One region of the Janthinobacterium svalbardense genome, then DNA from elsewhere that is predicted to be linked to it. Evidence: predicted binding sites of a transcription regulator. Region 1 holds the regulator's gene; each other region holds the start of a gene.
The links. Region 1 encodes FNR, which switches genes on or off when oxygen is low (the NO sensors DNR and NnrR bind a similar motif). Its sites were predicted from a motif close to TTGATNNNNATCAA; they were not measured.
Positions count from the first base shown of each region.

Region 1 (3,276 bases):
ATGCCAAGCGCGGCGAACCGCGTGGCGCCATCAGCAAGAAGGCTGGCAACAACGACAAGCTGGGCGATTGCATCGACTGCACCCTGTGCGTGCAAGTGTGTCCGACCGGCATCGATATCCGCAACGGCCTGCAGTATGAATGCATCGGCTGCGCCGCCTGCGTCGATGCCTGCAATACCGTGATGGACAAGGTCGACCGGCCGCGGGGACTGGTACGCTACAGTACCGACCATGCGATGGAAAACAACTTCAGTTCGAAGCAGATCCGCCAGCGCGCCATGCGCCCGCGCGTGCTGATCTACACTTCCATCCTGGCCCTGATCATCATCGCCGTGTGTACCTCGCTGGCGCTGCGCACGCCCCTGAAAATGGACGTGATCCGCGACCGCGGTTCGATGGGACGCGAAGTGGAAGACGGCATGATCGAAAACGTCTACCGCTTGCAGATCATGAACACCTCGGAGCAAACCCAGCATTTCAAAATCAGCGCTTCCGGCTTGCCGGGCCTGACCTTGCTGACGCGCGAAGAGGTGACCTTGCAGCCGACGGAAACGCTGGGCTGGCCGATCCGCCTGCGCGTACCGCACGGCGTGGGAGAAAAGGGCTCGAACAAGATTGCGATCGAATTGCACTCGCTGGACGACCCATCGCTGCATGTGCGTGAAAGCGCGGTATTCATCGTACCGCGGTGATGTTGATTCGGGGTCGGACCCTCTGGGTCCGACCCCGGTATTTCGCCGTAGGGGTAGCATCAAACATGCGTTAGCTTTACTTTATTTTCAACCCAGAAGCAAAAGCTGGGGTCAGACCCAAAGGGTCTGACCCCAAGGAGAACAAAATGTCCGACAGTCTCAAGCTGCAAGCCCCCGTTGCCCCGTGGTACAAGCATCGCTGGCCATGGCTGCTGATGATCGGTCCCGGCCTGTCCGTGGTCGTCGGCAGCTGCATGGCGTATATCGCGTTTACGCAGCCCGATGCCCTGGTGGTGGGTGATTATTACAAGCAGGGCAAGGCGATCAACCAGGATTTGCGGCGCGACACGATCGCCAGCGACCTGGCGATGGATACCAGCCTGTCGTATGACGTTGCTGCAGCGCGCCTGAGTGGTTCCGTGCACAGCTTCGGCAAGGCTTACCAGGGTCCGCTGCAGTTGCATCTGGCGCATGCGACCTTGCCGGAAAAAGATATCAAGCTGCTGGTGCAGCCCGATGCGGCCGGCAATTTCTCCGTGGCGCTGCCGATGCTCGAGCGCAGCCGCTGGCAAGTACTGGTGGAAAACGACAAACGCGAGTGGCGCCTGTCCGGCATCTGGACCTGGCCCCTGCAGCGCAGCATCGCGCTGCATGCGGATGAAGAGCTATAACGTACAGCGCCGGGAAAAAACCGTAGCGAGCGGCAGTGATTTGTGGCTAAGAAGCGCAGCTGTGCTAGAGCACAGCGAGCATCGCAGGCCGCAAAGCGCGACGCGCAGTAGGTTTTGACGGTGCTGTTATTTACAGACGTCCGTGCCGGCTGTAATGGCCTTCAATTTTGCTGGCTGCAAGATCTCGATCTCGCGGTTGGAGACGCGCAGCCAGCCTTCCTTCTTGAATTTCGACAATAAACGGCTGACGCTTTCGATGGTCAGCCCCAGGTAATTGCCGATTTCCTCGCGCGACATGCGCAGCTGAAATTTGCTGGCCGAATAGCCGCGCGCTTCATAGCGCGAGGCCAGGTTGACGATAAAGGCGGCAAAACGCTGGGTCGCCTGCATATTGCCCAGCAACAGCATGACGCTTTGCTCGCGTGTGATTTCCTGGCTCATCATGCGATGGAAATGGCGCAGCAGGGTCGGCATATTGCCCAGCAACTGTTCCAGGCTGGAAAACGGAATTTCACACACTTCGCTGTCTTCCAGCGCCACCGCATTACAGTGGTGGCGGTCGGCGCTGATGGCGTCCATGCCCAGCAGTTCGCCAGCCATCTGGAAACCCGTCACCTGCTCTTCACCGCCCGGATTGATCTGGTACGTCTTGAAGTGCCCCAGGCGGATCGCGTACAGATTCTGGAACGAGTCGCCGATGCGGAACAGCGAGGCACCGCGCACGATCTTGCGGCGGCGGCCGATGATCTGGTCCAGCCTGTCCATGTCGCCCACATCGAGGCCCATCGGCAGGCACAATTGATGCATGCTGCAGGTCGAGCATCGCGCACGCAACGCTTCCACGGTCACTGTGGGCATGGTGGGAGTGAGTAGCGCTTCAGTCATGTCGGTACCTTTTAGAAAATGCAATAACGAGTTTACTGCATACAGGGTTGCCGTGTGCCAATTTCACCGCATTTCCGCTGAATAAACGACGTTCCAACCTTGATTATATGGCAACATCGTTAAAAGCCCATGTGGGAAAGGCAATTTGCGCGACGCCGCTTGCCAAGTTGATGTATTGATAGGAAAATTCCCGACAGCATTCTCTGCCGCCTGTACCGCCCGGTACTGAAAAGGAAATCATGAAGCCTCTCGGCATCAAAGCAAAAGTCGCGCTGGCCACCAGCCTGACCTCGATCGCCATGATCGCGCTGGTCACCATGATACAGGTGCAGCACATGCGCGCCGACTTCACCCGAGTACTGCTGAGCCAGCAATCTGCCCTGATCAGCCGCACCGCTGCCGAACTCGACGACAAGCTGGGCATGCTGCTGCAGATCGTCACGCTGACGGCCAGGCAGCAGCCGCCGGAATTGATCGCCCAGCCCGCCCAATTACGCGAATACTATTCGCGCCGCTCGATGCTGGTGCTGTTCGACGACGTGCTGGTGCTCGATGCGCAAGGCGCCGTCGTGGCCGACATGCCGGAAGTGGCGGGGCGCGCCGGCATCAACGTCGCCGAGCGCGAGTATTTCCAGACCGTCCTGCGCACGCGCCAGCCCATGATCACCGAGCCGATGCTGGGCAAATCGAGCGGCATGCCCATCGTGCAGATGGTGGCGCCCGTGCTCACGGCCGATGGCCAGGTGGCCGGCGTGGTGATCGGTGTGCTGCGCCTGTACAAGGACAACCTGCTGGGACGCCTGCGTTCGGAAAAGATCGGCAAGAGCGGCTATTACTTCATCCTCACGCGCGGCGCCGTGCCGCGCTACGTGCTGCACCCCGATACCAACCGTTTGCTGCAGCCACGCCTGCCGAACGCCAACCTGACCACCACCGAGTTGTTGAGGCAAGATGGCGAAGGCAGCATGGTCAGCACCAACAGCCGCAGCATCACGGCCGTCAACAGCTTCAAACGCCTGAAATCCGTG
Region 1 covers NZ_CP023422.1:291,987-295,262, forward strand. Annotated here, with positions in the region: gene ccoG (cytochrome c oxidase accessory protein CcoG) at 1-692, shown strand, start outside; gene CNX70_RS01225 (FixH family protein) at 839-1,363, shown strand; gene fnr (fumarate/nitrate reduction transcriptional regulator Fnr) at 1,490-2,248, opposite strand; gene CNX70_RS01235 (response regulator) at 2,488-3,276, shown strand, end outside.

Region 2 (3,276 bases), 1.4 Mb from region 1:
TTGTTCCGCACGATGCGCATGAGGAAATGCGTACCGCCGAGCAAGCCAAGAAAGATGCGGTCACCCTGTTTGAGCGCAAGCAGAATCGCCAGCAAACGCAGGAAAAACAGCAACAGCGCGTGCGCCAGCAAAAGAAATAAGCTCCAGCCATCGGCCGCCAGGCCGCTGGAGCATGGCGCAGTGTGGGCTGCGGCGCAATGCCGGGGCCTGGCCATTTGATGCAACGCAAGGGCAGCATGGCGAACTGGCGATATGCTGAGCAATGTCGTCACGCGGCCTGGCTGGTTGTGGCGGGCTCGGCATCTACAATTAGCGTGACGTTGTTTCCCGTCAGCAGGAGCGATCCATGCGAGCTACGAGTCACCCCAGCAAGGAACAGGTGCGTGCCTATATGCGCGGCCGCGAACATGCGTTGCAGCCGCCACCGCCACCCGATGAAATTCGCCGGCAACTGGCCTGGTGCCGCGTGGACGCCTTCCCCGGCATTTGCCTTCCGGCCACCCCGGCCGGCCTGGCCGCGCAAGGCTGGCATTTATCCGCCGACATGGCCCGCCTGGGCACCCTCATGGCCATAGCCTGGCTGATGCACGGCGGTGTTGCTCATCGTAAAAATTGATGACGTGCAGCAAATTTTCCCGATTTGAGTTATCCTCTAGCACATTCCAAGTGCGTCAATTCTCTTCAATTATCACAATTTTGCTTTAAGTTACGCAAAAATCAACAATAGCGTGTATTATATTGTTTGTGGCGTAAAGGCCGCATAAGTGATGGCGCTTTTTAGTGTGTTTACCCTGAATTATTGCAGAAGAGACATTCGGTTTCTTTGTGCACTAATACAACAAGTACGGATTTTTGATCATGTCTCTCAAACAAATTACCTCTTTGCCTACCTACAACCCGAATCGCGTCCTCGATGCGATCATCGACAAGCTGCAACTGAAAAACGATGCCGCCCTGTCGCGCGCGCTGGAAGTGGCGCCACCGGTCATCAGCAAGATTCGTCACAACACCTTGCCGATCGGCGCCACGATCCTCATCCGCATGCATGAAATCAGCGATTTCAGCATTCGTGAACTGCGCGAGTTGATGGCTGCCTAAGAGCGCCTGACAGACGGCAAACTGAGAGGTGCCGTCTGGGTAAGTCAGGCTTGCCGCGTGCGGCAGCCACATCTGTTTTTGCTATTGCGGTTCGCTGTTCAACACCGGACGATCAACATAGAAACGCCCCATTTCCAGGCCGGTCGCGGACGACTTGACCACTGCGGCGGCCAGTGTCGCGGGCGCGCTGGAAAATGCGGTGTTGGCAGCCCCCGTCGCGCGGCCCGAATACGCTGTCGCCTGCACCGCTGCGCTGGAAAACGCCGTTTGCACGGCCCGGCCCGAGTACGCTGTCGCCTGTACTGCGGCACTGGAAAACGCTGTTTGTACAGCCCGTCCCGAATACGCCGCCTGCACGGCCCGTCCCGAATACGCCGTTTTTGCGCGGATATAATCTTCCCCGAACGTTTGCTCATACAGCTGCTTCATGCGCTCGCCCACGCGCTGGTGCGCCGCTTCGTCGTCTTCGCCGCGCAGGCCGATGTACGGAAAGTGATGCAGGAAGTAGCCGAAGACCTGTTCGCAGTCCGCCGCATATTTCAGGGTGTCGAGGATGTGGTAGTGCCAGAAGGTATCGACATCCATCAGCGGCGCTGTTTCTTCTTGCGGAAACTGTTTCATCAGGATCAGAAAGCGCCGGTACTCGAACTCCACCGCATTGGCCTTCTCCAGGCTCCATCCTTCGCCTGACTCCCGGTGCATCAGCTTGACTTTGATCGCGTCCAAATTCAAATCGGCAATTGCCTTGAAACTGTCGTTCGTATCCATGAATGTCCTTGTGGTAAAGAGCGTTGTGGGAAATACAGTGCAACAAGGGAGAGTGGTGGGTGTGTACTCCTGATAAATAGTTGAGGAATGCCTGGCCCATGGCGGGCAGGTGCTGAGTTGTTCTACATCAATATTGCATCTAATTGCAAAATACGCAAGCTGAGCTTGTTTCATGCGGGACGTGCCTGTCAGGTGCTGGCCCGGCTGTCTTCCTGGTAGGGAAATGCCGTGGCGTCCGCACCCAGCGGCACGCTGACATGCACGCGCATGCCTGCGCCGGGGCTGCTTTCGATGTAGAAGGTGCCACCCAGTAGCTTGATGCGCTCCTCGATGCCCACCAGGCCAAACGAGCCCAGCTTGTTGCGTCCGTCGATGGCCGCGCCCACGCCGTTGTCGCTGACGCTCATCGACACGGTGTCGCGGCACTTTTCCAGCTTGACTTGCACGCGGCTGGCATTCGCATGCTGGGAAATATTGCTGAGTGACTCTTGCAGGATGCGGAACAGGGCCGTGGCGCATTGATCGCTGAGGCAAATGTCGTCATGGCTTTCGCTGACTTCGCAGGCGATGCCGGTGCGCTGGCGAAATTGCGCCACCTGCCATTCGACGGCCGCATTCACGCCCAAGTCCAGCACGGTGGGACGCAAGTCGTTGATGATATGCCGCACGCTTTTGATCGTGGCGTCGATCTGCTCCAGGGTTGAGCGGGCGCGGGCGTTCAGGCGCGGATGGCGGCGCTGCGTACGCGAGGCCAGCATGTCGGCATCGATGCGCAGCACCAGCAGGTTCTGTCCCAGGTCGTCGTGGATTTCGCGCGCGATGCGCTTGCGCTCCTCTTCCTTGATCCGGTCGGCGTGGGCTGCCAGTCGGCGCAGTTTCTGGTGCGACAGCTGCAGGCGGATCTGGCTGGCGCGCAATTCCTCCGTCATGCCCGTCGCCATCTGGATGGCGCGCCGGCGCGACGACGCCAGGGTGTGGAACAGCATGTACAGCAGCATGGTGCTGGCAAAACCGGTCAGCAGGGCCAGCCACGGCAGGAAGGCGTCGAAGCGCGTGTACAGGTCGCTCTTGCGCACGCTGAACAGCGCTTGCCAGACGCGGCCATTGTGTTCGATCAGCATTGTGCTGCTCAGGTAGCGGCCCGAGTTGCCGGGCAGCCACCATGGCGCATGCATGCCCGCCGTCGTGCTGTCGAAGATGGGGCGCATATCGTGCGGCAAGTCCGGCTGTTCAAGCGCCTGCTGGCCGATATCGAACAGGGTCAGGCGGACATTGCGTACCGGCATGTCGGCCAGCGCGCTGCGCATCATCGCCACCAGGTCGTAGCCGATGCCGACGGAGCCCTGGTAAGCCGCGCGCCTTTGCTCCAGCGTATCGGTCGGCATGCGGTAGCGGTACACGGGCAGGCGC
Region 2 covers NZ_CP023422.1:1,688,369-1,691,644, forward strand. Annotated here, with positions in the region: gene CNX70_RS07320 (hypothetical protein) at 1-140, shown strand, start outside; gene CNX70_RS07325 (hypothetical protein) at 347-616, shown strand; gene CNX70_RS07330 (hypothetical protein) at 859-1,098, shown strand; gene CNX70_RS07335 (glycine-rich domain-containing protein) at 1,180-1,866, opposite strand; gene CNX70_RS07340 (sensor histidine kinase) at 2,055-3,276, opposite strand, start outside.
Region 2: CNX70_RS07335 (glycine-rich domain-containing protein) is a predicted target of FNR. The motif match lies at 1,984-1,997, and genes of this name have one in related genera.

Region 3 (3,276 bases), 3.0 Mb from region 1:
CCGGTGGTCAGGCCCAGCGCAACGGCGCAGCGCCTCGACACCCGGCGCCTGGCGCAACTGCAAAAAGCGCCGTACACGGTATTCCAGCTGGACGCGACGGCGTATCCAGGCAGCAGCGGCAGCCCCCTGTTCGATCCCGAGACCGGTCTCGTCTATGGCATCGTCAACATGGTGTATGTCAAGGGCCTGAAAGAGGCGGCCATTACCGCTCCCAGCGGCATCACCTACGCGATTCCGGGCAGCCACATGCAGGCGATCTTGCTGAAAAATAAATGAGTCAGTTGCGCCCCTGCCGCAGCCGGTCGGTGATGCCTGGTTCATCCCATGTCGGAAAAAAAAAGGGGTAAAACGATCGTTCACCCCCATGCTGTTCCATCATGCCGCCGTATTTGCGGATCTGGGCCCCCATGTAGTCGAGGTCCAGGCGCAGCAGTACGGCCGGCGCGCCCACGCGCGTACACTCTCGCTCGCCGCCAAAATCCTTGAAACCCAGCATGCGCTTGTAAAACACCACATGGCGCGGATTGACTTCAATCACGTAATCCGTAAAGCCGTGAATATTGTGGGCATAGATATAAGAAATATGAATCAGTGCCGCAAACACGCGCTTGCTCACGCCCTTGTCAATGGCCAGGCGCGACGGTTCGCACAGGCGCCGGCCCTCCTCGCGCAGCACGTCGAGCTTGTCGCGAAAGTTTTCATCGGCGGGCAAGCCCGTCTCGTCATTGTCCAGGCACAGGGTCATGGTGCCGACGGTGGAGCCTGCCGTTTCCGCAAACAGGGTGATTTTATTCAGTGCATGCGCGATGCCGGGATCGACGGCATAGCCGCGCCAGCCGTACATCTTGCGGATCAGCAAACTGGCCGCCTCGCGCCGGCCACGCGAATTGGCCATGCGGATATGAAAGCGCTGCAGGTCGAGCTCGTGCTCCATCGCCGGGTCGATCTGGCCCTCGCCCACCACCAGGTCACTGAAAGTACCGGGCGTGTCGAAGGAAATAATAGGTTCATCTTGAAAGCTCATCTTGTCCTCACGTTCATCGGCAGCCGTCGAGACGGACTGAAGCCAATGCCTTGTGACAAGATAAAAAGCAGAGAAGTTCCCGCGTCAGGCAAAAAAAACAGAAGAATTATGCTATTCAGTAGCAAAATTGCACGCTGAAATTTGCTGGAAAGTACAAAAAGACAAATATAAGTGCTGTTTTGATATTGCCGAGCCCGCTACTAAAAAAAGCTCTCCGGTATCAACAGCACGTCGCCCGGCCGCATCATGACATTCGCGGAAATATCGCCGCTCTTGAGCAGGTCGTCCAGGCGCACGCCCAGCTGCTGCTGGCTGCCGTCGCGCATGCGGATGATGCTGGCCTTGTTGCCGGCGGCAAAGTCAGTGATGCCGCCCACGGCGATGAGCACGTCCATCAGCGACATGCCCAGGCGGTACGGCAGCGCCTGCGGCTTGGCCGCCTCGCCGATGACCCGGATCTGCTCGCCATACGGGCCCGAGAAATTGGTGACGATGACCGTCACCACCGGTTGCTGGATAAACTTGCCCAAGGCTTGCTCGATATCGCGCGCCAGCTGGGTCGAGGTCTTGCCGCTGGCGGCCAGATCCTCCACCAGCGGCGTGGTGATCTTGCCATCGGGCCGCACGGCCACCGTCAGCGACACTTCCGGATTGCGCCAGACGATGATGTTGACGGAGTCGCCCGGGCCGATCAGATAGTCGTGCATGGGGGCGCTGTCGTCGGCGGGTGCCAGCGGATAGCGTGTGCGGCAGCCCCCCAGCAAGCTGGCAGTACACGCCAGGAGCAGCGTGTGGGTTACAAATGCACGGCGAAACGGATTCATGCGGGGCCTCTTCGAGTCGATGGCGCGTCCGTGGCAGGCCCCGCAGAACCAGCCTGGGCCGCGAACTTCCTATGATTATTAAAACCCGGCAAGTGAACCTTGAGGCGTATCAAGAAGCAATCATCTTGGGAAATCTTGCTCCACAGGCGCCCTATACTTTGCTTACTCAACAGGCAAGCATTTCTTGCAAGACGCCGTTGTCCGCGCCGCCCAGCCATCGACCGTGCAGCACCGTCACCTGAAGGAAGCGACATGGAGGAATTGATACAGCAACTGCTTTCCAGCCTGAAAGGCATCTGGAAGTACCGCTGGCATGCGCTGCTGGTAGCGTGGCTGGTGGCGATCGGTGGCTTCATCAAGGTCATTACGCTACCCGACGACTTCCAGACGTCGGCGCGCGTGTTTGTCGATACGCAAACCATCCTCAAGCCGCTGTTGGCCGGCATGACCAGCGTGCCGAACACGGAACAGCAGGTGGCCATCATGAGCCGCACACTGCTCAGCCGCCCGAACGTGGAGCGCGTCATGCGCATGGTCGACCTCGACCTGAATTCGAAGACCGTGCGCGAACACGAAGGCCGGCTCGATGAGCTGATGAGCCGCATCAAGATCAGCGGCACCAGCGCCTACGACATCTACACCATCAGCTACAGCGGGCGCGACCCGAAGCTGGTGCGCGACGTGGTGCAAAGCCTGCTGACCATCTTTGTCGAAGGCAGTTTCCAGGGGAAAAAGGGCGATTCGCAGAAGGCCGTGCAATTCATCGACGAGCAGATCAAGAATTACGAGGACAAGCTGAGCGCGGCGGAAAACCTGGTGAAGGAATTCAAGATCCGCAACAACCTGCTGCTGCCGCGCCTGGGCATCGACTATGGCAGCCAGCTGCTGATGTCGTCCGATAGCCTGAACAATGCCAAGCTGGAACTGGTCGAGGCGGAACAGGCGCGCAAGGCCATCCTGAGCCAGATCGAAGGCGACGAACCGGTGCTCGACCTGGAGCCAAACGCGGCGGCCATCACGAACCCGGAACTCGATGAGCGCATCGCCTCGCTCAACAAGAATCTGGACAGCCTGCGCATGCAATTTACAGAATTGCATCCCGACATCATCGCCTCGAAGCGCCTCATTGCGCAGCTGGAAGAGCGCAAGATCGAGGAAAGCAAGCTGAAAACGGCATCCGGCGACCCGGGCAAGAACTACAGCCCCATGCTGCAGCAACTGAAGGTGGCGCTGACGGACGCGGACGCCAAGGTGGCCGCCATCCGCGCCCGCGTGCAGGAATACAACGCGCGCAATGAGCGCCTGCTGGCACAAAGCAATGCCGTACCCGAGGTGGAATCGCAGCTGGCGCAACTGAACCGCGACTACATCATCAACAAGGAAAACTATGAAAAGCTGATCGGCCGGCGCGAAGCGGCCAAGCTGTCG
Region 3 covers NZ_CP023422.1:3,544,749-3,548,024, forward strand. Annotated here, with positions in the region: gene CNX70_RS15685 (S1 family peptidase) at 1-276, shown strand, start outside; gene CNX70_RS15690 (N-acyl amino acid synthase FeeM domain-containing protein) at 278-1,024, opposite strand; gene CNX70_RS15695 (XrtA/PEP-CTERM system exopolysaccharide export protein) at 1,225-1,848, opposite strand; gene CNX70_RS15700 (XrtA system polysaccharide chain length determinant) at 2,101-3,276, shown strand, end outside.
Region 3: CNX70_RS15700 (XrtA system polysaccharide chain length determinant) is a predicted target of FNR. The motif match lies at 1,948-1,961, and genes of this name have one in related genera.